4 regions of the Clostridium aromativorans genome follow, and region 1 is predicted to be linked to each of the others. Evidence: riboswitches for the same ligand, from Rfam matches in the RefSeq annotation. Region 1 holds a riboswitch; each other region holds the start of a gene.
What was found. Region 1 has a riboswitch for thiamine pyrophosphate ahead of thiC (phosphomethylpyrimidine synthase ThiC). Riboswitches for the same ligand answer to the same signal wherever they lie in the genome.

Region 1 (8,267 bases):
ACCTTTCTGTTTATTTTATTTGTACAATTATATCCACAGTAAGCGCATCTATTTGAACAGTAATTGGCAACGTACATGGGAGTGTACATGACAACGTTTCTTCCAAAGTATTTAAGTGAAAGTCTGTGAGATTTTTGAGCCATCTCTTCCATATGCTTTTCGGCAGTAGGAGAGAGAAGCGCCAGAAAATCCCATTTATCCAGTTCCTCTTTATCTATTATTTTTTCAATTTGTCTGTCTGTAACTTTTTTAAAAAAGTTTTCATAATCAAAATCTTTTAAATTTTGCACTACATCATAAAAGGTCATTTTAAACACTTCCTATCTTAAAAATCCTGTAAGAGGAGATGAGGCTACGGCGACTTCTTTTTCAACACCGGGTTTTGAAAGAAAAGCTTTCCTTCCTGCTTGTATTGCAAGCTTGAAAGCTTCGGCTATGAGTACAGGGTCTTCTGCTGTTGCAAGGGCAGTATTTGCAAGTACTGCATCGGCTCCCATCTCCATGGCTTCTGCGGCGTGAGATGGCTTCCCTATACCTGCATCCACTACAACTGGTATATCTATTTCGTCAATTATAATTTTTAATAGTTCTTTTGTCTTAAGACCTCTATTTGTCCCGATAGGTGCACCCAGAGGCATTACTGCAGAGGCACCGGCATCTACAAGTCTCTTTGCATCCATTAGATCCGGGCTTATATAGGGAAGTACAACAAATCCTTCTTTTACAAGGGCTTCAGTAGCCTTTAAGGTTTCATAGTTGTCGGGAAGCAAGTATTTGCTATCTGAAATAACTTCTATTTTAACCCAATTTCCACATCCTGTTGCTTTAGCTAAATGTGCGAGCCTTATAGCTTCTTCTGCATTTCTTGCACCGGATGTATTTGCCACGAGTATGCAGCTTTTATCTATAAAATTCAATATGTTGTCATTTGGTTCTGCAGCGTGGATATCCATACGTCTCAGTGCTACGGTTATAATTTGTGCTTCAGAACTTTTTATTATATCAGGCACTATTTCATTTGATGTAAATTTACCAGTCCCAATAAAGAACCTGCTCTTTATTTTTCTATTTGCTATTATAAGTTCATCCATAAATTAAAATCTCCTTTAATTTTGATTTATTGTATATAATGTAAATTATCTAACCACCTCCGACATAACGGATTATTTCTACTTTGGAAGTGCTTGATAATTTTTTGGATTTGTACTGTTCCCTGTCTACTAACTCTAAATCCACTTCAATTACAACGGTGTTTTCGTCTATATTTAATTTGTTTAGTAATTGTGATACTGTCGTTTCGGGGGCAAAATCCAATTCTTCTCCATTTACGGTCATTTTTACACCTCATTTCAAAAGCAATTGGAATCGATGTTCTAGTCTTTATCCCGAAGGATATTTATGTTTTTTCCTTCCATTACCTTGTTCATGTTTCTTACAGCACACATTTTTCCACACATGGTACAGGTTTTTTTATCTTCAGGTGTTGAGCTCTTTCTGTATTTTCTGGCTTTTTCAGGGTCTATTGCAGTATCTAATATTTTTTCCCAGTCAAGTGCTCTTCTGGCCTCAGCCATTTTGTTGTCCCAATTTCTTGCACCTTTGATTTCCTTTGCAATGTCTGCAGCATGGGCAGCTATTTTGGCGGCTATAATTCCATCCTTCATATCCTGCAAATCAGGCAGTCTGAGGTGCTCTGCAGGAGTTACATAACAGAGAAAATCCGCTCCATAAGTTGCAGCAATAGCGCCGCCTATGGCGCTTGTTATGTGATCATATCCAGGTGCTATATCTGTTACTATGGGACCTAGTACATAAAATGGAGCATCATGACACAGCTTTCTTTCAAGCTTCATGTTGGTTTCTATTTCATTAAGAGCCATATGACCGGGCCCTTCTATCATTACCTGTACATTTCTTTTCCAGGCTTTTTTTGCCAGTTCACCTAAGGTCATGAGTTCCTTTATCTGGCTTGCGTCTGTAGAATCATCTATACAGCCAGGTCTACAGGCATCTCCCAGACTTATGGTTACATCGTATTTTTCACATATGTCAAGAATTTTATCGAAGTATTCATAGAAAGGATTTTGTCTCTTATTCAAGTTCATCCAAGCATACATCAAGCTGCCTCCTCTTGAGACAAAATTCATAAGTCTCGGGTTTCTCTTGAATATCTGTGCTGCTTCCAGATTTATACCGGCATGGATGGTCATAAAGTCAACCCCATCTCTTGCGTGGGCTTCTATAACGCTTAAAAGTTCCTCAGCAGTTATATCCTTTAATTCTTTATCATAAAAACCAACTGCATCGTATATGGGTACAGTACCTATCATAGAAGGAGACATAGCCACTAACTTGTTTCTAAATTCTCTTGTTTTCCCAAAACAACTTAGATCCATAATGGCCTCAGCTTTCATGTCTATTGCTTTTTTCACTTTGTCAAGTTCCAGATCTATATTACAGCAGTCCTTTGAAATGCCAAGATTGACATTTATCTTTGTTTTAAGCCCTTTTCCCACGCCTTCTGCACTTAAATTTTTATGATTTTTATTGGCTGGAATGACAGCTTTGCCTTTGGACATAAGGTGCATGAGATCCTTGACATCCATATTTTCCTTTTTGGCTACTATACGTATTTCTTCCGTGACTATTCCTTTTCTGGCAGCATCCATCTGGGTTGTATAATTCATTTTATCAATCTCCTTCTTGATTTTATGGATAAAAAAATAGGGAGCAAATGCTTCCCATAGGATATAAAAACTCTGAATGTTTTTTAAAACAGCGTAAATTTCCCTACGTTGGCATTATCCAAATCAGGTTATAAGGGTAAAAGATAGTATCTTACTCTCAGCCTATCAACATGGGCTCCCCTGTAACATTGTATTTTTAAATAAAAAAAGGAGTGTCTGATGAAAACACTCCTCGAATACACATTTTAAATATTTGCTTCCCTACGGTAGTGTTAACTACATCAAGTTCAAAGGGTCAGGTTTTACCTTCTCAACCGAAACGGTTCCCCCACAAACAATTCTATTTACTTTACATATATATAATAGCACTTATCCATATATATGTAAACATTTTTAAAAATTTTCCACTTGTTTTGCACATCTAATCAATTCGTCAGCCGCCTTTGAGCACAGGGAGGCCAGATCTTCTATGTGAATTTCTTTTGAGGCAGAAGAGTCAAAAAAGATGTTTGCCTGGGCTTCGAATTCTTCATCTGCCAGCCATAAGACCAGTACAACGGGCACATTTGGAAATATGTTAAACTGAAGTGACATATCTCCCAGGCATAGTTTTTTAGCATCAAGTTTTTTCCCGGCCTTTAGAAATAGTTCATCTCTGTTTCCGAAGTATTTGGTAAGTTTGTCTATACCATGGCCGGCAAAAAAATCATAGGTGCAGCCTACACCTTCTATTTCCCTGTAGGGTACCCATTTATTGGTCAGTCCACTTTTGGTGCATCTGCAGAGATAGCTCATGATCAGTATTTTATCCATTATCGTATCGGATTCATAAGATAGATCGTTGTGATTAAAATCCTTTAATGTAATAGAGCCTTCCGGATAGGAAATTAAATATTCCCTGTTAAAGTATTTTAAGGTGAACATATTCTTTTCAGCGTCATATTTTGCTCCACTTTTTTGGACAATTTCTTCCAGGGGACGCCGGCTGAATTTTTTACATAGATCCTTATAACACAGCACATAGTTGTTTTTCTTGTTTCCTATTGTGAAACACCTCTTTTCTATCAAGTATTTTTTGAAGCAGGAGACATGATATTTTAATTATATACTATTTAATATATATAAAAACAGCATTATATTTGTGAATGATAATGCTGTTTTTGTGTTATTTAACATAATATTTTTTGGCTTTACACTTCAAAACGGAAGCCGATTATGAAATTATCCGGCTTCTTTTTTGACTAATAGGCAGCAGCTGCTGCAGGTTGTCTGTAATGAGAATAATCTCCGGGATATCTTGAAATATGTTTTGATAAATTATCGGATCTATGTCTGAAATTGGAAATACTGTTGATGTTATTGTTGTAACTGGAGTTAGTAGTTGTTGTAAATGATTCACCATCTGCTCCGATCTCAGAGGGATAAATTGCGATATTTCCACCATTTGATATCATGGCAACAGGGTGAATTTTGTTGCTGGAATCAGATAATGAATTTCCATTGACTTTGGCCGATTGATATTTTACCTCATCCGCGTTTGCTAGAGGTAGAAGCTGATTGTTCTGATTAGCCGGATCTTCGCTGATCCATTCTGCGGATGTGCCTATTTTCTGCTCATAGGAAGAATCAAGGGTAGTGGATATAGTTTTTGTTACTGCTTCTCCTTTAGGCGTAGTTGCAGTGAATGTTAAATTCCATGTGGAATTCGAAGCCTTGGATATAGTTACACTGATAGTTGAGCCAATTGGGATACTAACTATATTCTGGGCAGCATCGGGCAATTTTTCCCAAAAAACTTCAACTATAGGTTGTCCATTTTGTATCTCCTCTATAGTTCCCATTTGAAGGAGATCTTCAGAATTTACTCCTCCCAAGCCTATCCATTGTGCGGTTGAGGCATTTTGACGATTGGATGTAATATTAGGTACTGTCCAACTTCCTGAAACGCTTGTATAAGTATTGTTCTGGGAAACAGGTACAGCTATATAGCCTGCCCAATTACCTGATTTTTCAGTGCTAGCTGGAAGATTAACCCTATTTATGGTGTTTTGAGGCTGGTAGTTATAAATTGAATGAGTTATATTCCTCTTTGGAAAATAATTTGATAAAATATAGCTGCCTCTGTAAGTATCGCCGAATTGTTCCTTTGCAATTGCAGATCCGGCTCCACTTCCCAATACCACAAATAATGCCAGCAGCAAAATTTGAAGTTTTTTTAAGATGTTTTTCATTGATTAATTTCCCCCTTCCATTATATTTATAAAAAATGAGTATATAAAAACTACTTGATATACAATAGTTTCTCGCTAATATATTACAAAATCGTGGTAATAATATTACCATATTGTAAATTTTTTGCCTTCAATTATATTTATTGTGAAAGAAATTCATTGTTGGTTAAATCAGGTTCTGAATTTACAAGGTTCTGTAGAAGGTATTATTATTTGTGATATAATAATTACTATAAAATTGGACCGCGTAGGAGATTGAGATAAAATATGAAGGATATACATAAGAGGATCGATGAAATATTACCACGGATAGCTGATCCGTATTTCAGACAGAATAAGGGACTTGGAGATGAAATAGGATTTTATATTTTTGATTATGATCCTAAATATGAGCTTTTAATTAGGGATAGAGTTAAATTTATAGAGGAAAAGGCAAAAAAAGCCTATGGGCTCAATATAATCGAGTTTGACCTTTATGATATTATTTTGAACATTTTAAAATCAAAGGGATATCTTGAAAAAAACTTTGAGATGGAGAAAAAAAAAGGAAGCAAATATGTTTTAAATGCAACCAAGAAAGCTCTTAGACTTACATTGAAAAATGATCTTATGGTAGGGTATATAGCAGACAGGATTGGCGGAAGCGATATAATATTTTTAACTGGAGTTGGAAAATCATGGCCTATAATCGGATCATATGGAGTGTTAAACAACCTGCATAGAGTTATAGAAAAACAACCTCTTGTTATGTTTTTTCCAGGCACCTATGATGGAGGCTCCCTAATGCTGTTTAATATTTTAAAAGATGACAACTATTACAGGGCATTTCAATTAATAGATAAGTATTGAATTATGGGGGAGACAAAAAAATGAAATTTATTTTGAAGGATATGTTTTATAAAGAAATAGACAGGGATATAAAAGGTGTTATCAAAGTTGGGCAGGAAGATGATGAAAATGTAAAACAGGAACTAGATGAATATGTTGTAACCAGTGAGTTAAAGAAACACATAGATGAGTTTTTTGAAATGTATAAAACCAGTATACTGGAAGATACGGATAAGAACGGGGTGTGGATTTCAGGATTCTTTGGAAGCGGTAAGTCCCACCTTTTGAAAATATTATCCTATCTTTTGGAGAATAAAATTATAGATGGTAAAAATGCTATTGATTATTTTAGTGACAAGGGATTGGATAATTTTACTCTTGAGAATATGAAACTGGCTGGGGATACCCCGACCGATGTAATTCTTTTTAATATAGACTCCAAATCAGAGGCGGATTCTAAATCGAATAAAGATGCCATTGTAAATGTGTTTAATAAAGTGTTTAGTGAAATGCAGGGTTTTTGTGGATCAATGCCATGGATAGCGAATATGGAACGGCAGATGGTTAAAGACGGTGTATATGAGAAATTTAAAAGATTTTTTAAAGAGATGTCCGGAAAGTCATGGCTTGAATCAAGAGAGGATTTTTATTATGAGGAGGATTCAATTGTAAAGTCGTTATCTGAAACTACAAAGATGAGTGAAAAATCTGCAAGGAATTGGTACAATAAATGTGAAGAAAATTATTCACTTAGCATAGATAAATTTACATCTAGGGTAAAAGAATACATTAAATCAAAGGGAAAAAACCATCATGTTATATTTATGGTAGACGAAATGGGACAATATATTGGAGATAATACAAAACTCATGTTAAACCTCCAGACTCTGGTGGAAGATCTCGGTACTAAATGTGGTGGAAAGTGCTGGGTTGTTGTCACTTCACAGGAGGGTCTGGATGAATTTACAAAAGTAAAGGGAAATGATTTTTCTAAAATTCAGGGAAGATTTAATGTCCGGCTTTCACTGTCTTCTGCAAATGTTGACGAGGTAATAAAAAAACGTATACTTAGGAAAAAAAATACTGCCGAAAGTTATTTGAGATTGTTATATGAGCAGAAGGAATCAATAATAAAAAACCTGCTGACTTTTACATCAGATACTGCAGAAATGAAAATTTACAGGAATGAAAAGGAATTTGCAGAAGTCTATCCTTTTATACCCTATCAGTTTAATCTCATTCAATCTGTATTCAATGGAGTGAGGGAACATGGGGCATCCGGTAAGAGTCTATCCAGGGGAGAGAGAAGTTTGCTGGGGGCATATCAGCAGGTTGCGGTGGATTATATGGAAGAAGATACAAGGATGCTTGTCCCTTTTTCCTCCTTTTACAAAACTATAGAGATCTTTCTGGACTCCTCCATTAGATCAGTTGTAATTTATGCAGAAAAAAATGAAAAATTAGATGCCTTTGACGTGAAAGTTTTGAAACTGCTATTTCTTTTAAAGTATGTAAAAGAAATAAAAGCAAATATAGAAAATATATCTACACTGTTGGTAAATAGAATAGATGCAGATAAATTGCATATAAAAAAAGATGTACAGATTTCTTTGAAGAAACTTATGAGGCAGACACTCATTCAGAAAAATGGAGAAGAGTATGTATTTCTCACAAATGATGAACAGGATGTAAATAGGGAAATAAACAACATGCCCGTGGATATTGGAAAAGTCACACATAAGATTTCTGAAATCATTTTTGATGATATATATAATGGCGCTAAATTTTCCTATTCGAGAAGGTATCAATTTACTTTTAATAAAATAGTAGATGACAGAACAATTGGTTCTCAGATAAATGAAATAGGAGTGAGGGTAATAACTCCAAGTTTTGAACTGTCCCGTGATTCCAGTGAGGCCGAATTAAAACTTCTATCTGTCAGGGAAGGTAACGTTATTTTAGATATTTCACAGGATTATTCATATCTTGATGAAATAGAAAACATGTTGAAGATAGATGAGTATCTCAGAATTAAAAGCGGTATAAAATCCAGTGCTGCCGTAGAAGATATCAAGGTAAAAAAAAGCAGGGAAAGAGGAGAAAGAGCTAAAAGGGCTAAATTCTTAATAGAAGGGTCAATGGAAAAAGCACCTATATACATAAATGGAAGTTTAGTAGATATAAATGAAAAGAATCCTATAGACAGAATGAACAGTGGATTGAGAATATTGGTGAATTCCAAATACAACAAGCTGAATTATGTAGAAAAATTTACTAATAGTGTAAAAGAACTTTATGATATTGTGGATAAAAAATTTAACCAGATGAAGATTGCAGATACAAATCCAAATAAACTAGCGGTGGATGAGATACAAAATTATATACAGATCAGTTCATCCAGAAATCTTCAGGTTACAGTTAAAACTGTATTGGCTAAATTTTCAAACCCTCCTTATGGATGGAAGGGTTTAGATATAGCTGCTGTTATAATAGAGTTGTTTAAAAAACAGTGTATCAAGGT
Region 2 (8,267 bases), on a different contig from region 1:
GGTATAATAGATAGAACTTCTTTGATTCTTGATATTTTTGCAAAAAGAGCAAGGACTAGAGAAGCCCAGCTTCAAGTGGAGATAGCAAAACTTCAGTATATGCTCCCGCGATTGATTGGATTTGGGGAATCCATGGATCGTCAAGGAGGGGGATCGTCTCTTAAAAACAGAGGTTCCGGCGAAACAAAATTGGAACTTGACCGTAGAAAAATTGAAAACAGAATCAGTGGCCTGAATAGAGAGCTGGAAGTGCTTGTGTCACAACGTCAAAATCAACGAAAAAAGCGTAAAAGAAGAGATATACCTGTGATTGCTTTAGTGGGATATACTAATGCAGGTAAATCTACGGTTATGAATGCCATGATGGATTTGTTTAATCCGTCAGATGATAAACAGGTTTTTGAAAAGGATATGCTGTTTGCAACATTGCAAACTTCTGTCAGGAGAATTGATCTGCCAGATAATAAGTCCTTTTTATTGACGGATACAGTGGGATTTATCAGTAAATTGCCCCACTACTTAATAAAGGCATTTCGCTCAACACTAGAAGAAGTTTCTGAAGCCGACATGCTTATTCATGTGGTGGATTACTCAAATGCCAATTATGAGAAACAGATGTATGTCACCATTGATACATTGAGAGAACTGGGTGTGGAGGATATTCCCGTTATTTACTGCTATAACAAAATAGATTTAGTGGAAGGCAAAATTCCTGAAAGTAAGGAGGACTATGTATATATTTCCGCCAAGAAAAAATTGGGAATGGATAAATTAGTGGGGGCAATTCGTAGAAAAATTTTTGAAAGCTATATTTGCTGCAAATTTCTAATTCCTTATGATAGGGGAAATATAGTAGCTTATTTTAATGACAATGCAGGAATAAAGTCAACTAGTTATGAAAATAACGGCATACTTTTATCTGTAGAGTGTAAAAAATCTGATTATGAAAAATACAAAAATTATTTAATCTAGATTGGCATTTATGATGGATTTAACTATTAATGAAGTGAAATTAATTAGACAGTGTTTGGATGAGAAGATAGTTACTTTACAAAATCCTATTTAAGTAGTATGCTGTTGTTAAATTTAATATTATTAATTTAGTTTTGTAGGGGGACCTCCCGGTTGAGAAGGTTAAAACCTGACCCTTTAAACCTGATATAGTTAATACTATCGTAGGGAAGCAAAATATTTATGATTGATTTATATTTAGTGCTTACCTTAGTGGTAGGCATTTTTACGTAAATTTTCAAGGTGAAAATTTCACCCTCAAGAGCTAAATTATATTTTAAATATTATATAGTATAAGGGGGAAATTATTTTGAAAACAAAAAAATTGTATATGCAGCCATGCTTACGGCCATTGGGGTACTAGGTGGAAGTGCCATATATTTTCCTATAGGAGCTTCTAAATGTACGCCAGTTCAACATATAATAAATGTGATAGCGGCAGTCACTTTAGGGCCGGTTTATGCAGTATTGACAGCTTTTTGTATTTCACTTATAAGAAATTTTACTGGCACTGGAACACTTTTGGCTTTTCCAGGAAGTATGATAGGAGCTTTTTTTGCAGCTATACTTTATAAAAGAACAAATCAAAAACTTTTTGCAGTTGCAGGAGAAATTATAGGAACAGGTATTATAGGATCACTTCTTTCATTTCCCATTGCAAAATTTATACTTGGTAAAGACGTAGCTGCTTTCTTTTTTGTAGTACCTTTTTTAATAAATACAACAATAGGCAGTTTGATAGCATATTTTATATTAAAGTCCATAGAAGCAATAAAGGGTAGTGCAAATAATTTAAGACAAGACTAAATCAATGGTCCCTGCCACGCTGTGTAAAGCAACAAAATTTTAGCTAAAAAAGTAAGCATGGAAAATTTGCATTATTTTGACGGGGTAAAAGATATGATTATAAAGAAAAAAAAGGAAAAAATAACAGGTGGCATAATTGTAGCGGCAGGAAAGATATCTGAAGGTAATGATGAATGCTCATTATTGAAAATTGGATCTATTACTGCAGTAAAAAGAATTGTTTTGACCTTTCAGCAGGTTGAAATTTCACCGATTGTAGTGATAACTGGATATGAAGCCAGGGAAGTTGAGCATGATTTGGCTGATTACGGAGTTATATTTTTAGAAAACAAGAATTATGAAAATTCACAGATGTTTGATTCTGCGAAAATTGGATTGGAATTTTTGCAAGATAAATGTGATCAGGTGATATTTAACCCTGTAAGTATTCCAATGTTTACACCGGAGACCATTCAGAAGATGATGGAATGTGGTGCGGAGGTTATTTCTCCATCCTATCATGGAAAATCTGGACACCCTCTTTTGATATCTTCAAAATTGATTCCAGACATTTTAAAATATAACGGAAATATGGGAATGAGAGGAGCCATTAGGAGTATTAAAGTGAAAAAACAACTGATGGAGATAGAAGATGAAGGTATCCTTCAAGATATGGATGATATTGATCACTTAGATCAACTTCTAAAAAAGCACAATCAACACATTCTTCATCCTTTTGTTAGAATAAGTATTGAAAAGGAAACCATGTTTTTTAACTCGAGGACAAAATTACTTTTGCTGCTGATTAAAGAGATGCACTCTGTAAGAGGTGCATGCAGACATATGGCATTATCTTACAGTAAGGCGTGGAATATGTTAAATCAACTGGAACAAGAATTAGGTTATGCAGTGGTTGAAAGAAGACATGGTGGCAGCAGAGGCGGGAAAACTTTTTTAACAAAAGAAGGAGCAAAGTTCTTAGAAAAATATCAGCTTTTTGAACAAAACGTGCGTCAATATGCAAAAGATGAATTTGACAGACTATTTTAAAATCCAGAATTTTATGTAAAGCAAGTTCCTTTGACAAAGAATTTGATGAAATATACCCTCTATTTTATAATGAATGTAACAGATATGTTTACTTATTATAAATGTTAAGAGGGTTTTTTATTTTACCCTATATGAATTTAAACGTATTCACATAAGGTAAAATGAATAAGTATCTTTGTAGTTGTGAATTGAATAAAACATATAGGAGGAATTATATGGAAAAAATAAGCAGATCTATAAAGAAAAAGGATCACGATGATAAAATAAGTGGACGTGCTTTATATGTAGATGATTGTGTAATGGAAGGAATGCTTTATGGCAAACTTCTTCACTCTACTAAAGCAAAAGCACGCATTGCTGATGTTGTTGTACCTAAATTACCTGAGGGATATTATGTTGTGAATAAAAATGATGTGACAGGGGAAAACCGTGTTCATATAGTTCTTGATGATACGCCTGTATATGCTGAGAATACTGTGGAATATATCGGTGATCCAATTTTGATGGTTGTTGGTCCCGAACTTGATGAAGTTAAAAGGATTTTAAATGAAATTGTTGTAGTATATGAAGAGCAGATACCTGTTCTAGACATGCGCAAATCCAATACTGTTTTTTTTAATTATAATTATGCAAAAGGAGATATAGATAGGACATTAAAGGAAGCAGACCGTGTTTTTGTGGAAACTTTTCAAACAGGCTATCAAGAACAAGCCTATCTGGAGACTCAAGGTATGATTGCCTATCCTCATGGGGAAAGAATGACTGTACGTGGTTCCATGCAGTGCCCATATTATGTACATGGTGCAGTTACAAAGGCACTTGGATATGATGAAAAGGATGTACAGATTATTCAAGATGTTACTGGTGGGGGATTTGGAGGTAAGGAGGCATTTCCATCCATACTTGCCTGCCAGGTAGCGGTAGCAGCGAAAAAAGTTAACAGACCGGTAAAAGTTATATTTGACAGGCGTGAAGATATGGAATTTACTTCAAAGCGGCACCCTTCAATATGCACTTATAAAGTGGCTGTAAAAAATGGTAAAATTACTGGCATGGATATTGATGTATTGTTTAACAGCGGTGCATATACTACTCTGTCGCCTGTAGTTTTGCAGCGTGGTGTAATTTGTGCAAGTGGTGTATACGATATAGAAAATTTGCGTGTTGTAGGACGTGCGGTTAAGACCAATACTATACCCTGCAGTGCATTTCGAGGCTTTGGTGCTCCCCAGACTTTCTTTGCGGTAGAAATGATGATGGATCATATTGCCAGGGAAATGGGTGTTGATTCTCTGGAACTGAAAGAAAAGTATATTGTTAAACAGGGAGATTCAACGTCCACCAGCGGTAAGTATCACTTCCATGTACCTTTACCTGAAATGATTAAGCAAATTGACGAACTCACTGATTATCGTGATAAATGCAAGAAGTATAAAAATCAGAGGGGAAGATATCGTAAGGGAATTGGTATGTCTGTGTTCTATCATGGCTGCGGTTTTACGGGCAGTGGAGAACGCGATCTCATCAAAGCTGTTGTTAAAATAAGAAAAAACTCAGATGATACTGTAGAGATTTTGGCCAGCAATTCTGATATAGGCCAAGGCATAAAAACTACTTTTAGTAAAATTGTTGCAGATACACTTGGAATTTCCTATGACAGGGTTTTAATACAAAATCCAGATACGGATCGTGTACCTGATTCAGGTCCTACAGTAGCCAGCCGTTCCCTTATGGTAGTCGGAGAACTGCTTAGACGTGCAGCGGGAAAACTTAAAAAACAGTGGGAATCAGGAAAAGAACAGGTTGTAGAAGAACACTTTATAGAACCTGATTTTGTAATTCCATTCAGCCTTAAAGAATTCAAGGGAGATGCTTATCCAACTTATTCCTGGGCTGCTAATGTGGTTGAGGTTGAAGTAGATACTCTAACTGCAGCCACAAAGGTATTGGGTGCATGGGGGACTTATGACGTAGGTGTGCCCATTGATATGAATATTATAAAAGGACAGATGCAGGGAGGCTTCCTTCAAGGTATTGGATATGCTTCTATGGAACAGATAAATTGTAATGAAAAAGGAAGAATTCGTAATAACAGTTTTACTGATTATATTATTCCCACTGCAGTGGATGTGCCTAATCTGGTAACGGAGATTATCAACAATCCATACACTCATGGACCTTATGGAGCAAAAGGCGCAGGCGAACTTCCCCTTGTCGGTGTAGCTCCTGCTTATATCGAAGCTATGGAAAATGCTCTTGGTGTAAATTTAAATAAGGTACCATTTACCCAGGAAGATACTATGAAGGTTTTACAGGGGGTGCTTAAATAATGATAAAATTTATTCTCAATGGAAAAGAAGTGGCATCTACAGCGGAAGCAAATGAGCGTTTGCTGGATATACTTCGAAATGAATTCCGTCTTACAGGCGTGAAATGCGGATGTAAGGAGGGTGAATGCGGAGCCTGCTCTGTAATTCTCGATGGCAAACTTGTCAATTCCTGTATGGTGGCTATGGGAAGTATTGAAGGCAGTTCTGTCATGACTATTGAAGGTTATCGTGAAACCAAGCGTTTCGAAGTAATAAGCAGGGCCTATGCTTCTGTAAGTGCGGTGCAGTGTGGTTTTTGCATTCCTGGAATGGTACTTGCTTCTGAGTGTATCCTTTCCAAAAATCCAAATCCTACAGAAGAAGAAATCCGTGAAGGTATTTCTGGAAATCTCTGTAGATGTACCGGCTACAATGCTATAGTTAATGCAATTTCTATAGCAGCAAAGGAGGGAAAAGGGTTATGGTAAATTGTTATCAAGCGGCATCCTTGGAAGCGGCACTGAAAATCCGTGCAAAAGAGTCTGTCACGCCTTATGCTGGAGGTACTGATTTAATGGTTAAACCAAGAAAAGATGCTGAATATCTATTTTTAAATAAAGTACCTGAAATGAAAAAGATTGTAGAAGATGAAAAATATATCCGTATTGGAGCGGCATGTACTTTTACAGAAATTATTGAAAGTAAATTGACACCAGCTATTTTAAAAGAAGCAGTGTCCCAGATCGCTGCACCGGCAATTCGAAATCTGGGAACTGCTGGAGGTAATATATGTAATGGTTCCCCAAAAGCAGACAGCGCATTGGTATTTTTTGCTACGGATTCTAAGTTGAGACTTGTGAGCAGTAAAGGTGAACGTGTTATTCCAATTACTCAATTTTATCTTGGACGAAATAAGACTTCGCTGCAAGATGATGAATTGTTAGTTGAAATACTTATGGACAAAACAGGTTTTAACAATTACTATTATAAAAAAGTAGGGGCAAGAAATGCTCTTGCTATTTCAAGGGTTTCCTTTGCCGGTGTGATCAATATTGACAAGAGCATAATTAAAAGATTTATTACTGCATTTGGTGCAGTCAGTGATATTATATTAAGAAAGGATGATATTGATTCAATGTTCGTGGGAAAGACCATTGAGGAGGCAAAGTCTGTTAAGGAAGATTATCTTGCAGCATACGATAGGGCAATTGTCCCTATAAGGGGCAGGGTTTCTGCGGAATACAGAAAAGCTGTCTGCATGAATTTGCTTCGTGATTTCCTTGAGAGCGAGGGAATCTGATTTATATTAGATGACTTAAACTAAAGTGGAAATGTGCCTGGATTTGTATAGATCAAATTCAGGCACATTGTTTTATTTGAAAGTTAGCACATTATCTCAATTTAAGAATTACTTGTATAATAGGGTTCCCAGATTTCATCTTCTACTGCTTTTTTAGCATCAGATATAGGTTTTCTATTTAAGCCCTCTTTTACAGCTTCCTTTACTACAGCAATGGCTACAAGCTTGGAGGCTTCTCTAAGTTTATCAACTGGAGGAAGAATAGGAGCCCCTGGTTTTGAGAGATCCTGCAGGGATGCAATACCGTGCGCTGCGGCAGACAACATGTCATCTGTCACTATTCTTGATTTTGCAACTATTATGCCAAGTCCCAATCCAGGATAGAGAAGTGCATTATTAGCCTGACCTATGATATAAGTTACTCCTTTGTAGGTTACAGGATCTGACGGACTTCCTGTAACTACGAGTGCCCTGCCGTCACTCCATTTTATTATATCCTGTGCCGCTGCTTCACAGAGTCTTGTAGGGTTTGAAATGGGCATAATGGCAGGTCTTTCATTTATTTCAGACATAGCTTTTATTACTTCTTCTGTAAAGGCACCATGTACACCAGAGGTGCCGATGAGTACGGAGGGTTTGACTTCTCTTATTATTTCAGCCAGATTTTTTAAAGGATTTTTAAATTCATTTTTCGATCTCGTATATTTTTTTTGTCCCTCCGTAAGAGTATCCATATCGTCAGTAAGAAGTCCCTGACGATCTACAAGGTAAAATTGTTTTTTAGCTTCTTCTTCAGATAGGCCATTTCGTATCTTTTCCTGGAATATTTGATCAGTTACACCTATTCCAGCAGTTCCTGCACCAAAGATCACCACTTTATGATCTTTAACAGGTATATTTGTGGCCCTGGCTACAGCGTTTATGGCAGAATTCATCATCACACCAGTACCCTGAATGTCATCATTAAAGGTACAGATTTTTTTTCTATACTTTTCCAAAATAGTTCTGGCATTTCCGCGGCCAAAATCCTCCCAGTGAAGAAGTGCTTCAGGAAATAATTCGAGACTTATCTTTACAAATTGATCTATGAAATCGTAATATTTTTTACCTGTAACCCTTCTGTGCTTATTTCCCAGATAAAAGGGATCATTTAAAAGTTTTTCATTATTGGTTCCCATATCTATTACTACAGGAAGGACATTCCTGGGATTTACCCCTGCAGCTACAGTATAGACTGCCAATTTGCCGATAGAAATATCAACGCCCTGTACTCCCCAGTCTCCTATGCCAAGTACGCCTTCACCATCAGTTATAACTATAAGCTTTATTTCATCCAGATCTTTGAGGAATGCCTGAATGGATTTTTTTATATCTTCGGGATGATCTATCGACAAAAAAACAGCGTCCTTTGGAGTATCGTAATTTTTGGAATAATTTATGACAGCATCTCCTATAGTTGGGGTGTAAATTATAGGTAGAAATTCAGCGATATGTTTTCCAACTAGATAATAGAACAGAGTTCTATTGGTGTCATATATGTTCATGAGATAAAGATGTTTTTCAAGATCGCTCCCAAAGTTTTTTGATCTGTCGTAGGCTAATTTTTCCTGCTCTTCTATAGTTCTTACGGCATCCGGAAGGAAACCTGTCAAATCATATTTTTTTCTTTCATTTTTTGTAAAAGCAGTTCCTTTATTTGAAAATGGGTTTCTCAATAAATCCTGGCCTTTTAAATAATTCATCTGTAAACACTCCTTATTAGTTGATTTGTATTTTAATATTCAGTGTAAAGTAAAATTGAATTTGCATAG
Region 3 (8,267 bases), on a different contig from region 1:
GTTATAGATGTTAAAATAGAAGAACAGTATAAGAATATGAAAGAAAAAATTGAGCCTGTGAAATATATAGTTGACATAGCTTTTAAGGCCATGAAGGAAGTTGATGTAGAACCTAAAGTTGTACCAATTAGAGGGGGTACCGATGGAGCAAGACTTTCTTTCATGGGACTTCCAACCCCTAATATATGTACAGGAGGACATAATTTCCACGGCAAATTTGAATATATACCGGCTTTTTCCATGGAAAAAGTAGTACAGATTATAATTAAAATAGCCCAGATAACTGAAAAAAATTATAGTAACTCTTTTTAGAATTTATAATATTATATTCAATATAAGATATAAAAAAACTGGATTTTTGTTTTGATGAATCAGTATTTTCAATGGAAGGGGTATGGATGAAGGAAAATAATGAATTTAAAGTAACAACTGATATAATAGAAGAGTGCTTAAGGGAGTGCCTGGAAAATGAGGATGAACATGAAAAAAAAGATAAACCACACCATGTTAGTAGTAGATAAAGGTGTGATTCTCATTACAATTAATTAATCGATTGAATATTTTTTTTCCAGGTGCCTGAAGGCAATTACCAAAACTGAAGTTATAACTAGATATATTACAGCAGCTATTATAAAGGGAGTAATGGTAAAATCACGGGTCACTACTTCCTTTGCTGCTCTTAAAAGATCCCCAACTCCAATAGTTGCAACTAATGCAGAATCTTTTATTAGATTTATACTTTCATTGCAAACAGGAGGAAGTACATTTCTGGTAGCCTGTGGAATTATTATCTTTGTCATAGTTTGGTAATAACTCATTCCCAAGACCCTGGAAGCTTCATACTGACCCTTGTCTATGGATTCAATACCAGCTCTGAATATCTCTGCTAAGTATGCAGCATAATTTATAGTAAAAGCAAGTCCGGCAGCAGCTAGAGGAGATAGTCTTATGCCAATTACAGGAAGACCAAAATAGGCAAAAAATAGCTGTAAAAGTAGAGGAGTTCCTCTAAAAGCCCAGGTGTACAAACTTAATATAGTTTTTAGTGGCTTAATTTTAGATATTTTACCTATTGCTACTATACATCCTAAAGGTATGGAAAATACAGCAGTTATAAGAAATAATTCTCCAGTTATTAGACTTCCCTTTAATATAAATCCTGTAATGTCCATAAGATTATCCAATTAAATCACATCCTAACTTTTTATTTTGCTATTATATCTTTACTGAACCACTTTTGGGATATCTTATCTGCAGTTCCATCTTTCTTCATAGAATCCAGTGCTTCATTTAACTTATCTTTAAAAGCTGCATCGCTTTTTCTAATACCAACACCATAATCTTCTTTCCCAAAATTGTCATCAAGTATTTTATATAATCCGGGTTTTTTCTGTAAATAATATCTCCCGACAACCTCATCTACCACAACAGCATCAATACGTCCCTGGTTTAAATCCAGTAGAGCTTCTGTATTATTTGAATATTTTCTCACTTCTTTTAAGGATTTTGAAGTGGCGGTATCCGACTTCAATGCAGTTTCACTGCTGCTCCCAAGTTGAAGTCCTACGGTTTTACCTGATAAATCTTTCTTAGTCTTTATATTTGAGTTGTTTCTCACTACAATTATCTGTTTGTTTTGAAGATATACTTTTGAAAAAGATATCTGCTTTTTCCTGTCTTCTGTTATGGTTAGACCGTTCCATATAACATCTATGTCCTTGTTGTTTAGACTGAGAATAATACCATCCCATTCTACAGGCTTAAAGACTACATTTACCCCCATTTTCTTTGCAGCGGCTTTGGCCATGTCTATGTCAAACCCTACGATTTGACCTTTTGAATCCCTAAATCCCATTGGGGGGAAACTGTCGTCTAGGCCAACTACAAATTTACCCTTTGATTTTATGTCATCCCAGGATGTATCTGTTTTTTGAGATTGTCCACATCCTGAAAATATTGATGTCACAATAAATACCATGATTGCTAAAATACTTAATTTTTTTTTCATTTTAATTGCCTCCCTTTTATATAAATCAATTACAATAAATATTATAATTTACCGTGGTAAATTTGTAAACTGATAAATTAAAAGTATATAGAGCTGTTAAGTGTGAAAAAATGCTGATTGAATTGTAGTTTGACTACAATTCAATCAGCATTTGATAACTTTTAATAAATACTATTTAAGTAGAGCTTTTGCAGCAGCCTTTATATCATTCTTTCCTAAGATAGCAGAAATTACGGAGATGCCATCCACTCCAGTAGATAATACATCTTTGAAATTCTGCTCATTAATTCCACCTATGGCAACAGCAGGTATGCTTATACTATTGTATATTTTACGTAGACCTTCTATACCTATTGGCGTATCTATATCCTTTTTAGTTCCAGTGAAAAATATAGTTCCTATTCCAATGTAATCTGCACTATTTTTTTGTGCATCTACAGCTTCTTCCACAGTACCTGCAGATATTCCTATTATTTTATCTCTGCCCAATATCTTTCTGGCTGCGACTAAGGGCATGTCGCTTTGACCAAGATGTACACCATCTGCATCTACAGCTTGAGCTATATCCAGTCTGTCATTTATTATGAAAGGAACTTTGTAATAATCAGTAACTTCCTTAATCTTCAGTGCTAATTTGTAAAATTCCCTTGTGGAAATGTTTTTTTCTCTTAGCTGAACCAAAGTGACGCCGCCTGAAATTGCATCTTCTACAGCTTTGGATAGATCAATATTTTTTAAAAAACTTCTGTCTGTAACCAAATATAGACTATAATCTATTTCCATACTATTTTGGCACCTTCTTTTAATTTTTCTTCACTTAACTGATATATGCAGTCTATGAGCTTAACTCTAAAGCTTCCAGGTGTATTTGCTGCTTTAAAGGCTTCTTCTCCAGCTATATTCATTGAGAGTATGGCATTTACAGTAGCTGTGAATTTATCTTCAGATGCTCCACAGGCAGCTCCGCAAAGGGCACCCAGCATACAACCGGATCCAGTAACTTTAGTAAACATTTCTGTGCCGTTTTCAATTACAGCACTTCTTTTACCATCTGTTATGAAATCCTTTTTACCGGTGGCAGCAACTGTGCACTTGTATTTTTGAGATAAAGCTATGCAGCATTCTAAGGCACCTTCTCCAGTATCAAAGGAATCTACACCTTTTACATTGGAGGATTGTCCTGCCAAAAATTTAATCTCTCCTATGTTTCCCTTTATGACATCAATTTTTCCAACCTGGAGTATTCTGTTTATAACTTGAATTTTTTTTGGCACGGCGGCACAGGCTACAGGATCTAATACTACGGGGATATCATGGATTTTTGCAGAAGTGCTGGCTAAAACTGCGGCTTGTTCCTGCTCTTTATTAAGAGTTCCTAAATTTATGTACAGGGCAGATGATAATTTGACAAAATCAAAAACCTCATCATAGGCCTCACACATAGCAGGGGAGGCACCATAAGATAGGAGAATATTTGCACAGTCATTTATGGTAACATAGTTGGTAATACAGTGGACAAGAGGTATTTTATTTCTAACCTCTGATAATATTTTTGTTACTTTGTCTAGATTTATATTGTTCAATTTTTTAACCCCCTTTAAGTTTAAAAATAATTTCTTCTATTAAAAAGTTATACCGGCTTTTTTATAAACTTCTATAAAATGTCCAACAGGGCCAACTCCATGACCAATGGGAAATGAATTTTCTATTGCCTTAGTTATATATTGCTTTGATAGGTTTACTGCCTTTTCAATATTGTGTCCTTTGGCTAAATAGGAAGCTATAGCGGAAGATAAAGTACATCCTGTTCCATGAGTGTTTTTAGTGTTTATTCTATGACCTTTAAGGGATAATACCTTATTATCGTGAAGCAAAATATCATTGGCATCATTGCATCTATGGCCTCCCTTTACGAGTATGCTCCTTGCACCCAGTTCTTTTATTTTAAAAGCTGCACTTTCCATATCTTTTTCATTTTTAATTTTTAGTCCGCTGAGAACTTCTGCCTCTGGAATATTTGGAGTTATTACATCTGCAACATTTACCATAGTTTTTATTGCTGTTTCTGCTTCAGGTTTTAAGAGAGAATATCCGCTTTTTGATATCATTACCGGATCGAGTACTATATTTTTGGCCCTATATTCTATTAAGAGCTTTTTTATTACAGATATGGTTTTACTATTTGAAACCATTCCGATTTTTACTGCATCTACTTCGATATCGTCAAATATGGATCTTATTTGAGCCTCCACAATTTCAGGAGTTACGTCCAGTACATCTTGTACACCTATAGTATTTTGGGCTGTAACGGCAGTGATTACACTCATTCCATACACGCCAAGTGCACTCATGGTTTTTAAATCAGCTTGTATTCCCGCACCACCTGAGCTGTCAGAACCTGCAATTGTCAATACTTTTTTCATTAAAAACACCTCTAATTTTGTATTTGTTTAAGCAACTCCAAGGTTCTAAAGAAGCTAGGAGTGCTGGCAGTGATAGACACCGTATAAATATAAAAGGTGTATGCGGAAAAGCATACACCTAATAAAAATCAAAAGTCATGTGAAATTGCTTCCCTACGCCAGTTTTATCTGGATCAGGTTCAAAGGGTTAGAGAATATCTCTTCTCAGCTATATAAAGCACCCCCACAGCCTATTTTATTTTAAACTCATTATACTACCTTGATAAAAATTTGTAAATCAATTTTAAATTTTATTCTTCTGGTTCAGATTTTGTAGGATTAGAGGTCTTTTTATTTAAGCCAAGTATAAAATAGAAAGCTAGTATAAGTAAGAACCAGAAACATCCTACAATAAGAGCAATCCTAGTATCTGGGCTAAAAGCTAGCATTACGATGACGAAAGCTAAAAATGCCAGTACAATCCAGTTAAGATAAGGATATCCAAACATTGGAAAATGCAACTTTTTTATTTCTTCCGGAGTAAGTCTTTTTCTAAACTTCATCTGTGCTATCAGTATAATGCCCCAAGTCCAAATTGCACCAAGTGTAGCTACACTTGTAATGTAAGTAAATACCTTTCCAGGTACCAGAAAATTAAGAACAACTCCAATTAACATAAAAAATGCAGAAATCAAAATGCCAGTAGCTGGAACATGGGTTTTACCAAGCTTACTAAACTTTTTTGGTGCTGTTCCCTGCAGGGAAAGATTGTACAGCATACGTCCAGTACTGAAAATGCCGCTGTTACAGGAAGATAAAGCTGCAGTCAATACTACAAAGTTTATAATACCTGCTGCTGCAGATACACCCAATTTGCTAAATGTTAAGACGAAAGGACTTCCAGTTGTACCAAGGGTATTCCATGGATAGAGTGACATTATTACAAAAAGTGCACCTACATAAAATATAAGTATTCTCCAAAGTACTTTGTTGATAGCTGACGGTATCGTTTTCTCAGGATTCTTTGCTTCACCTGCTGTAACGCCTATGAGCTCTGTGCCCAGATAAGCAAACATAACCATTGTTACTGCAAGCATAGGTCCCCATCCACCTTTAGGGAAAAATCCTCCATGTGTCCATAGATTTGAAATTCCGATAGGTTTTCCACCATTACCGAAACCAAATATAATCATGAGCAACCCTAGTACTATTATTGCAATAATTGTAACTACTTTGATAATTGCAAACCAGAATTCAAATTCACCGTAGGCTTTTACTGCAATTAGATTTACGCATGTCATTATAATAAGTGCTGCCAGTGCAGGTATCCACTGAGGCATAGTTGGAATCCAGAATTTAACGTATACGCCTACAGCTGTAATTTCAGCCATACAGGTTACCACCCACATAAACCAATAAGTCCATCCAGTCATATATCCTGCCAATGGACTTATGAATTCATTGGCATAGGCGCTAAAGGATCCGGAAACAGGATAGGAAGTCGCCAACTCACCTAGAGCTCTCATTATGACAAACATAGCTAGTCCAGCTATAATGTAAACCAATAGAATTGCTGGCCCAGCTGTTTGAATAGCAGTAGCAGAACCTAAAAATAGCCCTACGCCAATTGCTCCTCCCAGGGCTATCAATTGAATATGACGTTCTTCTAAGCCACGCTCGAGATTCTCATTTAATGCATCTTGTTTACTCATTGTGTTCCTCCTTAGTTGGTTAAATAAACCTTAGGATAATTACTTTAAAATTATTTAATTTAAAAATTTATCACCTTCTATGGCTATCATACATTATTTAGAATATTCTCAACTAAATAATAGCATATTTTCATTTACATAACAACTAGTATTTAAAATTTTCATTGAATTTACAATTATTTTAGATTTAAATAATGTTATTTAAAAAATATAAAAATAGTAAGATAAAAGTCATATACTGTTTCACAATATGAATATTATTATAAATTTGCTTTTATACTGCCTCTTGACCACAGGTGATATTTGTGATATTATACTTTTGTCACTTGCCGAAGTGGTGGAATTGGCAGACGCAACGGACTCAAAATCCGTCGATAGTGATATCATGCGGGTTCGACTCCCGCCTCCGGCACCATAGATGTAGAACAAAAAGAACACTTTGGAATTTTCCAAAGTGTTCTTTTTGTTCTATTCTTAAAAAATAGAACAGATCAAAAGATCAATGTGATTTCTTTAAAATAATGTTGACCTGGTCGGTTCATGAGAATATAATATTATATAAACCGATTCGGTTTATATAATGATTCTAAGGTTCTTAAAAAAAAATTTTCTCATAGGTAAATCACTGCAAGCCTTAGAATTACCTCATCCAGGCGCGTAGCAGTGTTTATCTCTCTTTAAAAAGTCAACAATATTAGCAATAGTAGCATTTGGATGAATTTTGAGAGGTGAGCTTTTTGAAAAAATTTTTTAATTTGCCTGTAGAGAAGCAAAATAAAATCATAGATGTAGCACTTAAATCCTTTGGTAAAAATGGCTATAAGAAAACTTCCATAGGGGACATTGCTGCTGCAGCAGGAATTTCAAAATCCATGGTGTTTCATTACTTTGGTACAAAAAAAGCTTTGTATTTTTATTTAATTGAGCTATGCGACAATATTATTATGAAAGAAGTTGATGAAAAATTTAATTATAAGGTTACTGATTTCTTTGACAGAATTAAGCTTTCATCTAATATTGAAATTTCTGTTATGAGGAAACACCCTGCAATTCCATCCTTTTTAACAAGCATGTATTTTGAAAATGACGGGGAAGTAAAAGGTGATATAAAAACCATTATTCTAGCAAAAGGTGTAGATTTTAGGAACAAAATTGCTTTTGATGGTGTAGATTTTTCAAAATTTAAGGAGAATGTTGATCCAAAGCTTGTTATAAAGATACTTCTTTGGCTTACTGATGGATATATGAATCAATTGTCAAATAGGACAGCAATAAATTATGAAGCTTTTTTTAAGGAATTTGAAGAATGTATTGATTTACTCAGAGACAATCTTTATAAGGAGGAATATGTATGAATCCCTATGTGTTGGATTTCAGCAACATTGATAAATCAGATCTACCTTTAGTGGGCGGTAAAGGTGCTAATTTAGGAAAACTGTCTAAAATCAATGATATTATGTGTTCCAGAAGGTTTTTGTATAACTACTGAAGTCTATAAAAAAATTGTCTGTGACAATTCTGAATTTAATAGCGTAAATGATCAATTATCTTTTTTAAAGATAATTGACAAAAGAAAAATCAGTGAATTCAGTAAAAAGGTTCGGGAGATTATAGAACAGATACCTATCCCGATGGAGATTATAGAAGAAGTCTTGCATTACATTTCAAAGCTTGGCGAGAAAAATGCATATGCAGTGCGTTCAAGTGCTACGGCAGAAGATTTGCCTCTAGCTTCTTTTGCTGGTCAGCAGGATATCTATCTCAATATTAAGGGAATGAATAATATATTGAAATATGTAAAAAAGTGCTGGGCGTCACTTTATACGGACAGAGCGGTAATTTATCGTATACAAAATAATTTTGATCATCGAAAGGTGTATCTCTCTGTAGTAATACAAAAAATGGTTTTCTCCCAGGCCTCAGGGATAATGTTTACTGCAGATCCTGTAACTTTCAACAGAAAGGTAACATCTATTGATGCAAGTTTTGGCCTTGGTGAAGCTCTTGTATCAGGTCTGGTTAATCCAGATATCTATAAAGTGAGAGAAGGAAAAATACTGTATAAAAAGATATCTATCAAAAAACTCGCTGTTTCGGCACTGCAAAATGGTGGTACAAAAGGGAAGGACATTGATACTGCAAAGC
Region 4 (8,267 bases), on a different contig from region 1:
TATCCAGCCAAAGATCTAGCTATAATTATTCTCACCAATGTAGGGTACTACAATATAAATCCTCTAAATGACACTCTGGCGGACATAACCCTAGGTGGGAATTATAAACTTCCAAAGTCAAAGCAAGTAATTGCCATTGACAGTAAAACTCTTGACAAATACGTCGGTAACTATAAACTCAATGGGAATCTCGCAAATATCTCCATAACCGCCGACGGAAAAGCCCTCTATTATGAGCAGGACAACAGCGGTAAAAAATACCAATTGTATCCGCAGTCTCAAAATGAATTTTTCCTGAGGGTAGCAGATGTCAGCATTAAATTTAACATTGACAGTAAAAATACGGTTACAGGTATTGAATTGTATCAATTGGGACTTGAATTTCATGGAGACAAAATAAAATAGAAGGTGAAAGCTGTGAAAACAGAAATATTAAATGTTAAAGATTTAAATGTTAATTATAAAAATATCGTAAAAGGTGCAGAATATTTAAGAAAAGGTGAAGTTGTTGCAATTCCTACAGAAACTGTTTATGGATTGGCTGCAGATGCTTTTAATGAAAATGCAATAAAAAAAATATTTGAAGTTAAAGGAAGGCCACAAGATAATCCGCTACTAGTACATATATATAAATTAGAACAGGTTTATGATATATGTAAGGATATTTCAAAAGAAACCAAAAAAATATTTGACGCTTTCTGGCCAGGATCAGTAACTTTGATTTTCAACAAAAAAGACTGTATTTCAGATACAGTTACTGCAGGAATGAAAACTGTAGGAGTTAGATTTCCAGAAAGCAAGATAGCAAGGGCTATAATTAAAGAAAGCAGAACCTTATTAGTAGCTCCGTCTGCAAATTTATCAGGAAAACCATCAACTACCAGTGCAGAGCACTGCTATAATGATCTAAATGGAAAAATTCCCTGTATTTTAGATGGAGGGCCATGTTCAATTGGACTAGAATCAACAATTATAGATATGTCCACTTCAGCACCCGTGCTCCTAAGACCGGGAGCAATAAGCCTGGATGACATACGTAATGTAATTCCAAATCTTATATATAAAAAGGATTTATTGAGCGTAAAGGGAAATGAAGTTCCAAAGGCTCCAGGAATGAAATACAGGCACTACGCACCGGATGCACCAGTAACATTGGTTGAAGGCGATTATACAAAGACCTCACAGTGGATCAAAGAAAATGCGAAGGAGGACAATGCTGTAATTTGTTTCCAAGAATTTTTAAATGATTTTAAGAGCTGTCAACACATATATAGTTTAGGAAGTTTTAAAACGTTAAACACAGCAGCTCAAAAGATATTTGATCTGCTTAGAAAATGTGATAAATTGAATGTAAATCATATTTATATACAAGCTCCTAACGACAGGGGCTTAGGGAACTCTATAATCAACCGATTGGAAAAAGCAAGTGCAGGAGACATTATTCATATATAAGTTATATTGGTTATGGAAGAAAATTGGAAGCATATAGAATCACTTTATACTTCCAATTTTTTTAATAGGTCTATAAATTATCGAATTAGCTTAGATTAATGTCCATGCTGTTTGATTCCTAAAGCAACTTTAAAATATCAGCTTTCATGTTCAAAAGTTCCTGGGAAAACAACCTGTTTTCTTTATTGCCCCTGCTAAAATTCACGATTATCTCTTTTTTTACCCTGCCGGGCTTTGAAGAAAGTACATATATCCTATCTGAAAGTACAATTGCCTCTTCAATATCATGGGTTACAAAGAGTATACTCCGATGGAGCTTCTCCCTCATTTTTAAAATCCAATTCTGCATTTTTCCACGGGTTATTGAATCAAGTGCACCAAAAGGTTCATCCAAAAGCATTATCTCCTCTGAGGAGAAAAAAGTTCTCAAAAAACTGGCCCTCTGTTTCATTCCACCTGAAAGTTCATAGGGATACTTATTTTCATAACCCCCCAGTCCGAACATGTCAATGTATTTCTTTGCATCTCTCCTCGACTGTTTTTTATCATTCCCCTTTATATCAAGGGGCAGTACTACATTTGAAAGAACAGTCTTCCAGGGCAGAAGAAGATCCTTTTGCTGCATATATCCTATATCACCTTTTACAAAAACACTGCCGCTGTCCTCTTTGAGAAATCCTGTTATTATATTGAAAAGTGTGCTCTTGCCACAGCCGCTGGGCCCAAGTATGGAAACAAATTCTCCTCTTTTGAGATATAGGGTTATATCCTCAAGTATTGTCTTGTCTTCAAACTTCTTGCACACATTTTCAATCTCAACCATCATTTCATCACTATTATTTTGGCAGAAATTCATTTGTGAATGCATCACTTATTTTTAACTCCTTTTTTATAAGGCCTTTGTCCTTGAGAAATTTAGCATAACGCTGCCATACCTGGGATTTCATAACTCCCCATCGCGGTGCATCTGATACATACTGACCAGCCATATATTTCTGACTTTGAAGAGCCAGATTCTTGTCTATTTCAGGTGCATATTTTAAAAGTATATCTGCACTTTCTTCAGGATGTTTTATGGAGTATTCGTAGCCTTTGGCGGTAGCTGCCAGGAATTTTTTTACCTTTTCGGGATTCTTGCTTATAAGCTTGTTACTGCTTATAAGAATAGGTGTATAGTAGTCCAGAGCCGGATCCAGATCTTTAACGGGTATGTAATCAAGCTGCTCTCCCTTCAACTTGGCCTGTATACCTGTCCAACCCTCAAATATCCATGCAAAATCTATATTTTTCTTTGTAGCTGCAAAAAAATCGTCATTTCCGATATTCACTATCTTTACCTTGCTGAAATCTCCACCGCTCTTCTCCATTACAGCTTTAAGCACTGCTTCTTCTGAAGGTGATCCCCATCCTCCATATACTTTTCCCTCAAAATCTTTAGGGGTTTTTATATTTTTGCTCTTAGGTGCGGCAAAACCGGAAGTGTTGTGCTGTATTATTGTGGCAATGGCTTTTACAGGAAGAGGATTGTTACTTGTAAGTGCATAGGTGACATCTTCCTGATAGCTCACTCCAAAATCACCTTTTCCAGCAGCTATAAGATTTGTAACACTTCCTTCTGAAGGCTGAACTATTTTCACATCCAGTCCCTCATCTTTATAATATCCTTTATTTAGGGCCACATACAATCCGGTGTGATTTGTATTTGGAGTCCAGTCCAGTATGACAGTGGTCTTATCCAGGGAATTTGATGTATCCTTTTTATCGCTTGTTCCACATCCTGATATAGCAATTACACTTATAAAAACAGCCAGTATCAACAATATAAATTTACTTTTTCTCATTATTATCCCCCTCTTATTTCCAATGTATTATTTTTTTACCTATAAAGTCTATGATATAGATTATCGCAATGCTCACTACAACAATAACCAGAATTGAGGCAAATACCTTATCAAGCTGGTAGGCATTCTTGGCCCTCACCATATATACACCTATTCCGCTGTCTCCTCCCAGCCATTCGCCTATAATTGCAGACATTATCATGTAAGTTGCAGCAATCTTCAAACCTGAAAAAAAGTTGACCAGAGCATAGGGAAGTTTAAGATGGTAAAATATCTGAAGTTTGGAAGCCTTCATATTATGAAATAGATTTATGTAATCCACATCTATCTTTTCAAGACCGTCTACAAGACTTACAACTATGGGAAAAAAGCATACCGTTATCACAACTATTATCTTGGGAAGTGCTCCAAATCCGAACCATATTATAAAAAGCGGTGCTATAGCTATAGTTGGAATGGTCTGGGATATGAGCAAAATAGGATATAGTGATTTCTTAACTGTATGAAAGCTGTCCATTATTATGGCCAATATAAAAGAAAGCACTATGGATATAAAAAATCCTACAAAAGATTCATAAAGCGTTGTTTCCGCATTTTCCATTATGTTTCTAAAATCCAAAACGAGGGTCTTTATAATATTTGACGGCGAGGGAAGGATATAGGGTTGTATATACTGAAGACCCACCACCATCTGCCATAAAGCCACTACTACTGCTATGGTTATCACCGGGTACATCTTATTTTGAATATTTCCTGATTCTTTCATTCTAAACACCTTAAATTCACAATTTCAATCTGTTGAAATTACTGGATATTTTATTTTTTAACTCTTCATACTGAATTCCCTTTATGTTTGAGATTTTTCTGACAATGCCTTCAACTTCCCAGGGATATCCATACCGTTTATTCACCCACTCAAGGGAGTCGGGTCCATCTGTTTCCGTCAATATTCTGTCCAGGGGGAGAATATTGACTATTTCATCTGTAATCCTGGAATAGCCTATATCAACGCTTATGGTGAAAAAGCAACCACATTTTAAAAGCTCCTTGAGCACATCCATATCACCGCTGTACCAGTGAATTATCGGTGTTCTCAATTTATACCTTTTTATATATTCCAGTATCTTATTTTCTGCTCCCTTGGTATGGATATTGGTTATCTTGTCATATCGTCTGGCCCTACTCAAAAAGTATTCAAATACCATGTCCATTTTGGGATATTTTTCTCTCTCCGGTACCCAGTAATAGTCAAGACCTATTTCCCCTAAAGCCTTACACTCCTTTATACAATCATCAAACCTATCCAGATTACCATAATTTTTATGTGCTTCCCAGGGATGTATTCCAAAACAGGGTATTATATTCTCATTCTCTTCACTTATCTTTTTCGTAAAAATATAACTTTTCAGGTTCATGGAGCATCCCAGTGTCTTGATATCATCTTTTTTTATAATATCAAGAGCTTTCTTTAAGTTTTCTCCATAAAAATCCATATGATTGTGGGCATCAACAAGCATTTCAATTATCTCCTATATAACTTTGACAAAAAACAAAAGCACTATCACAAATAGTGCTTCAGGATACAAATTACAAAGCGGTTTCCCTACGTCGGCGCTGCCCGAATCAGGTTCAAAGGGTTAAAGTTTTCACTTTTCTCAGCCGTACCGGCACCCCTGACACTACAGACAATATTAAATTTGCTACATTATTATTATAATATCACTTGTTTATAAAAATGTAAACATTTCATGTACATATCCGCAGTTTTATTTATCCAACTTGTCAATGACATTATGTTTTAATATGTAATCAGAATATTCAAGCTGATTCAACACATCCTCTTTGTCTTTCCTCAGGCTGCTATTCTCAGGCACTTCCTTTCCGGTCTTTACATCATAGTATACATCATCCTGGGAAGAAGAATAATAATTTTTATCTATAAAGGAACCATTTCTAAATATAACCTTCTGATTTTTAGGGTTAAAAAGATCTTTTCCAAACATATTTTTCCCGGGCAGATCAAATAAGTTACACACCGTAGGATATATATCCATTTCACCTCCATATACGTGATTCACACCTTTCACCGATTCGTTGGGAAAATGTATTAGAAGAGGTACCTTCTGAAGCCCTTCCCAATCCATTTCGGAAGTTGAATTTACATTCAGGAATTTGAACAGCTGCTGCTCTTTATCTTTGGGTATTGCATAGTGATCACCGTAGAGCATTACAACTGAATTTTCAAGCGTGCCATTTTCATCCAGAGCATTTAAAAACACTCCCAGTTGTTCATCTGTATAATGTATGGCTTTTAAATAATTTCCAAGAAGAGTACCTTTTAAATTTCCCACATCAAAATCACCATATTTATCCACATCATCATAGGGAAAGTGACTGGTCAGTGTTATTAAAAAAGCATAATAAGGTGATTTCATATTGTTCAATTTTATCAGAGACTGGTTCAAAAAAGATCTGTCACTGAGTCCCAAACCTATGGATTCATCTTTCTTATAACTTTTTTCACCATAGAAATTATCAAAGCCAAATTTTTTGTACATTATCTGTCTGTTCCAAAAATTTTCTCTAAAGCCGTGAAATGCTGCTGTACTGTAACCGTTATTTTTAAAATTTTCGGGCATGGCACTGAATTTATTTCCGGAATACAGAAAATACACTGCCCCAGCCGCTGCCGGATATATCGAATTGTTGGTCATAAACTCCGCATCGGAAGTTCCCCCTGCCGCTACCTGATAATAAAAATTATCAAAATACACTGACCTATTCACCCATCTGTTCAAATTCGGAGTTATTTCCTGTCCATTTACAGAAGCATTTATTACAAATTCCTGAAGGGCCTCTACCTGTATCATTATAAGATTTTTTTCCTTTGAATATCCTTTCAGATTTTTATTATCTGATTTATTATTATCCATAAAAGTATTTATGGCATTTATTTTTTCTCTGGAAACAGGTGTCATTTTGGTTATATTGGCTGAAAGTGAATTATAGATGTCTAAACAGTGATAATTCAATACACCTAGTTTTCTACTTATATAAACCTTATTATACATTGCGCTCAAAAGTCTGGGCTGCTCTTTTGAAAGTCCATAAAAACTTATAAAATCCATACCAATACCAAATAAGAGAAGCACGACAGCTATTGATATCCTATAATTCAGCGGAAATTTGTTTTTTCTCTTTCTAACATATCTGTTCACAAAGGGAATTATAAATATAACATCAGTGAAATATAAAAAGTCCTTTATATTCATCAAATTTGACACACTGGATTTTACAGCTCCAAGCTGAAATCCACTTATAAGCACGGGAAGAGATATTATGTCCTTAAAATATCTGAAATATATGATATCACTTACTATAAATGAACTTATTACAATATTGAATATATAGAGCATCCTGGAACGTGCCTTTGCTTTCAGAATCAAAGATATGGAGATTATAATTATTACCGGGGCAATGGCCGGAATGAAAAGAGATATAATTTTTATATACCCTGTTTCTAAATGCCTTCCATACATCAATATCTTAAAAGTTACACATACTATAAAAAATACTACATCCAAAAAATCTAGAAAAAACGAATTCAATCTATTCATATTAAATATCCTCAATCATCAATTTATTACAATACTAAAATTATAGAACTAATGAATAAAATTGTAAAATAATATGTGAACAATAATAAAAGATTTTTTATACCTATTTACATAGATGTCATAGTGTAGCATAATATATTTGTTATAGAAAGGTTAAAAAGAAGAAGGAGGTATATGTTTAATGGGAGAAAATGATGAAAATAAAGATAAACTTTCAGTAGATGAAGAAGCAAAAAAGCAGTTTTTAGAAGAACTTAAAAATAAAAATATGGAAGAGAAAAGAAGATTTGAAGAAATTAAAAGGAAGAAAGAACAGGAAAAAGAGGAACAGCTCAAAAGGGAGGAAGAAGAGAAACAAAAAAAACTTTTGGAAGAACAGGAAGCTGAAAAAAAGTTGGATGAATCCAGCCTGCAATCAGAGAAGCCCCAGGAAGAGGACACTAAAATTGACAATTTTAAAGCAGATAGTGCTGAAATCGAACCTGTGTCAAAGAAAAAAACTTCTGACCGAAGTACAGATCTCAAAGTCAAAAACAACCTGGTACCCTGCAATCTGAAACTTTCCATTATAGATACAGCTGTATCGGCTGTAGTTTCTTTAGCCTGTCTTTATTTATTTGATCTTATTTTAAGAACCCTGTTTGGACATTATATAGCAGATATGAAAGGCATGTACATAATATTATTTCTAATAGTATCTATCTTATATCCTGTTATAATGAGAAGCTGTAAATCCAGGAAAACATTAGGTGAAAAATTTGCCAAAGTACCAAAAGGAGTAGATTAAAAATTGAAAAAGGGCAGCCAACATGAATTTTTTATAGAAAAGTTAAAATTTCCAGCAGTTGGAATCGCACAAAAGGATGGAATAAAGGTATTTATAAAAAACTCTGTGCCAGGTCAAAAAATAAAAGGTCAGATTACAAAAAAAAGAAATGGATATGCAGAAGCCAAAATCGTGGAAATAATTGAAAATGTAAACTATGCAATAGAGCCCTTATGTCCCCACTTTAACCTCTGCGGCGGATGCAATTTTCAGTTTATTCCCTATAATATACAGGTTGAATTAAAAAAGCAGCAGGTTTTAGACCTGTTTGAAGAATCTTCTATCAAAGGTTTTAAATTCTTGGGTATAGAAAAAAGCCCTGAGGAATTTCATTACAGAAATAAAATGGAATTTACTTTTGGAGATGAGCAAAAAGGAGGATCTCTCACATTGGGAATGCATATGAGGGGGAAATCCTTCGGCATTGTGAATGTAGATAAATGCAAAATAGTAGATGAGGACTTTACTGTAATTTTAAATGAAATCGTCACCTATTTCAGGAAAAAGGAACTGCCTTATTACAGAATACGG

Region 2: it holds a riboswitch for thiamine pyrophosphate, as region 1 does, so the genes downstream of both, thiW (energy coupling factor transporter S component ThiW) here and thiC (phosphomethylpyrimidine synthase ThiC) in region 1, are expected to answer to the same signal.
Region 3: it holds a riboswitch for thiamine pyrophosphate, as region 1 does, so the genes downstream of both, thiD (bifunctional hydroxymethylpyrimidine kinase/phosphomethylpyrimidine kinase) here and thiC (phosphomethylpyrimidine synthase ThiC) in region 1, are expected to answer to the same signal.
Region 4: it holds a riboswitch for thiamine pyrophosphate, as region 1 does, so the genes downstream of both, LN736_RS02860 (TatD family hydrolase) here and thiC (phosphomethylpyrimidine synthase ThiC) in region 1, are expected to answer to the same signal.

Annotation. Positions count from the first base shown of each region.
Region 1 is NZ_JAJJPB010000015.1:77,439-85,705, forward strand. It holds gene thiH (2-iminoacetate synthase ThiH) at 1-308, opposite strand, end outside; gene LN736_RS12055 (thiazole synthase) at 321-1,091, opposite strand; gene thiS (sulfur carrier protein ThiS) at 1,141-1,335, opposite strand; gene thiC (phosphomethylpyrimidine synthase ThiC) at 1,374-2,687, opposite strand; TPP riboswitch at 2,769-2,879, opposite strand; TPP riboswitch at 2,928-3,027, opposite strand; gene LN736_RS12070 (DUF3786 domain-containing protein) at 3,081-3,707, opposite strand; gene LN736_RS12075 (G1 family glutamic endopeptidase) at 3,929-4,918, opposite strand; gene LN736_RS12080 (DUF1788 domain-containing protein) at 5,186-5,767, shown strand; gene brxC (BREX system P-loop protein BrxC) at 5,788-8,267, shown strand, end outside.
Region 2 is NZ_JAJJPB010000001.1:160,319-168,585, reverse strand. It holds gene hflX (GTPase HflX) at 1-972, shown strand, start outside; TPP riboswitch at 1,101-1,200, shown strand; gene thiW (energy coupling factor transporter S component ThiW) at 1,336-1,818, shown strand; gene LN736_RS00775 (NTP transferase domain-containing protein) at 1,912-2,847, shown strand; gene LN736_RS00770 (xanthine dehydrogenase family protein molybdopterin-binding subunit) at 3,063-5,177, shown strand; gene LN736_RS00765 ((2Fe-2S)-binding protein) at 5,177-5,644, shown strand; gene LN736_RS00760 (FAD binding domain-containing protein) at 5,638-6,456, shown strand; gene LN736_RS00755 (NAD-dependent malic enzyme) at 6,558-8,237, opposite strand.
Region 3 is NZ_JAJJPB010000010.1:22,861-31,127, forward strand. It holds gene pepT (peptidase T) at 1-312, shown strand, start outside; gene LN736_RS18970 (hypothetical protein) at 399-521, shown strand; gene LN736_RS09260 (amino acid ABC transporter permease) at 546-1,184, opposite strand; gene LN736_RS09265 (amino acid ABC transporter substrate-binding protein) at 1,205-2,008, opposite strand; gene thiE (thiamine phosphate synthase) at 2,180-2,791, opposite strand; gene thiM (hydroxyethylthiazole kinase) at 2,782-3,591, opposite strand; gene thiD (bifunctional hydroxymethylpyrimidine kinase/phosphomethylpyrimidine kinase) at 3,631-4,431, opposite strand; TPP riboswitch at 4,564-4,666, opposite strand; gene LN736_RS09285 (amino acid permease) at 4,722-6,122, opposite strand; tRNA gene LN736_RS09290 (tRNA-Leu) at 6,451-6,537, shown strand; gene LN736_RS09295 (TetR/AcrR family transcriptional regulator) at 6,860-7,477, shown strand; gene LN736_RS19195 (hypothetical protein) at 7,474-7,611, shown strand; gene LN736_RS09300 (phosphoenolpyruvate synthase) at 7,571-8,267, shown strand, end outside.
Region 4 is NZ_JAJJPB010000002.1:34,185-42,451, reverse strand. It holds gene LN736_RS02885 (serine hydrolase) at 1-405, shown strand, start outside; gene LN736_RS02880 (L-threonylcarbamoyladenylate synthase) at 418-1,452, shown strand; gene LN736_RS02875 (ABC transporter ATP-binding protein) at 1,571-2,320, opposite strand; gene LN736_RS02870 (ABC transporter substrate-binding protein) at 2,289-3,293, opposite strand; gene LN736_RS02865 (ABC transporter permease) at 3,307-4,059, opposite strand; gene LN736_RS02860 (TatD family hydrolase) at 4,076-4,810, opposite strand; TPP riboswitch at 4,877-4,978, opposite strand; gene LN736_RS02855 (LTA synthase family protein) at 5,060-6,910, opposite strand; gene LN736_RS02850 (RDD family protein) at 7,092-7,697, shown strand; gene rlmD (23S rRNA (uracil(1939)-C(5))-methyltransferase RlmD) at 7,701-8,267, shown strand, end outside.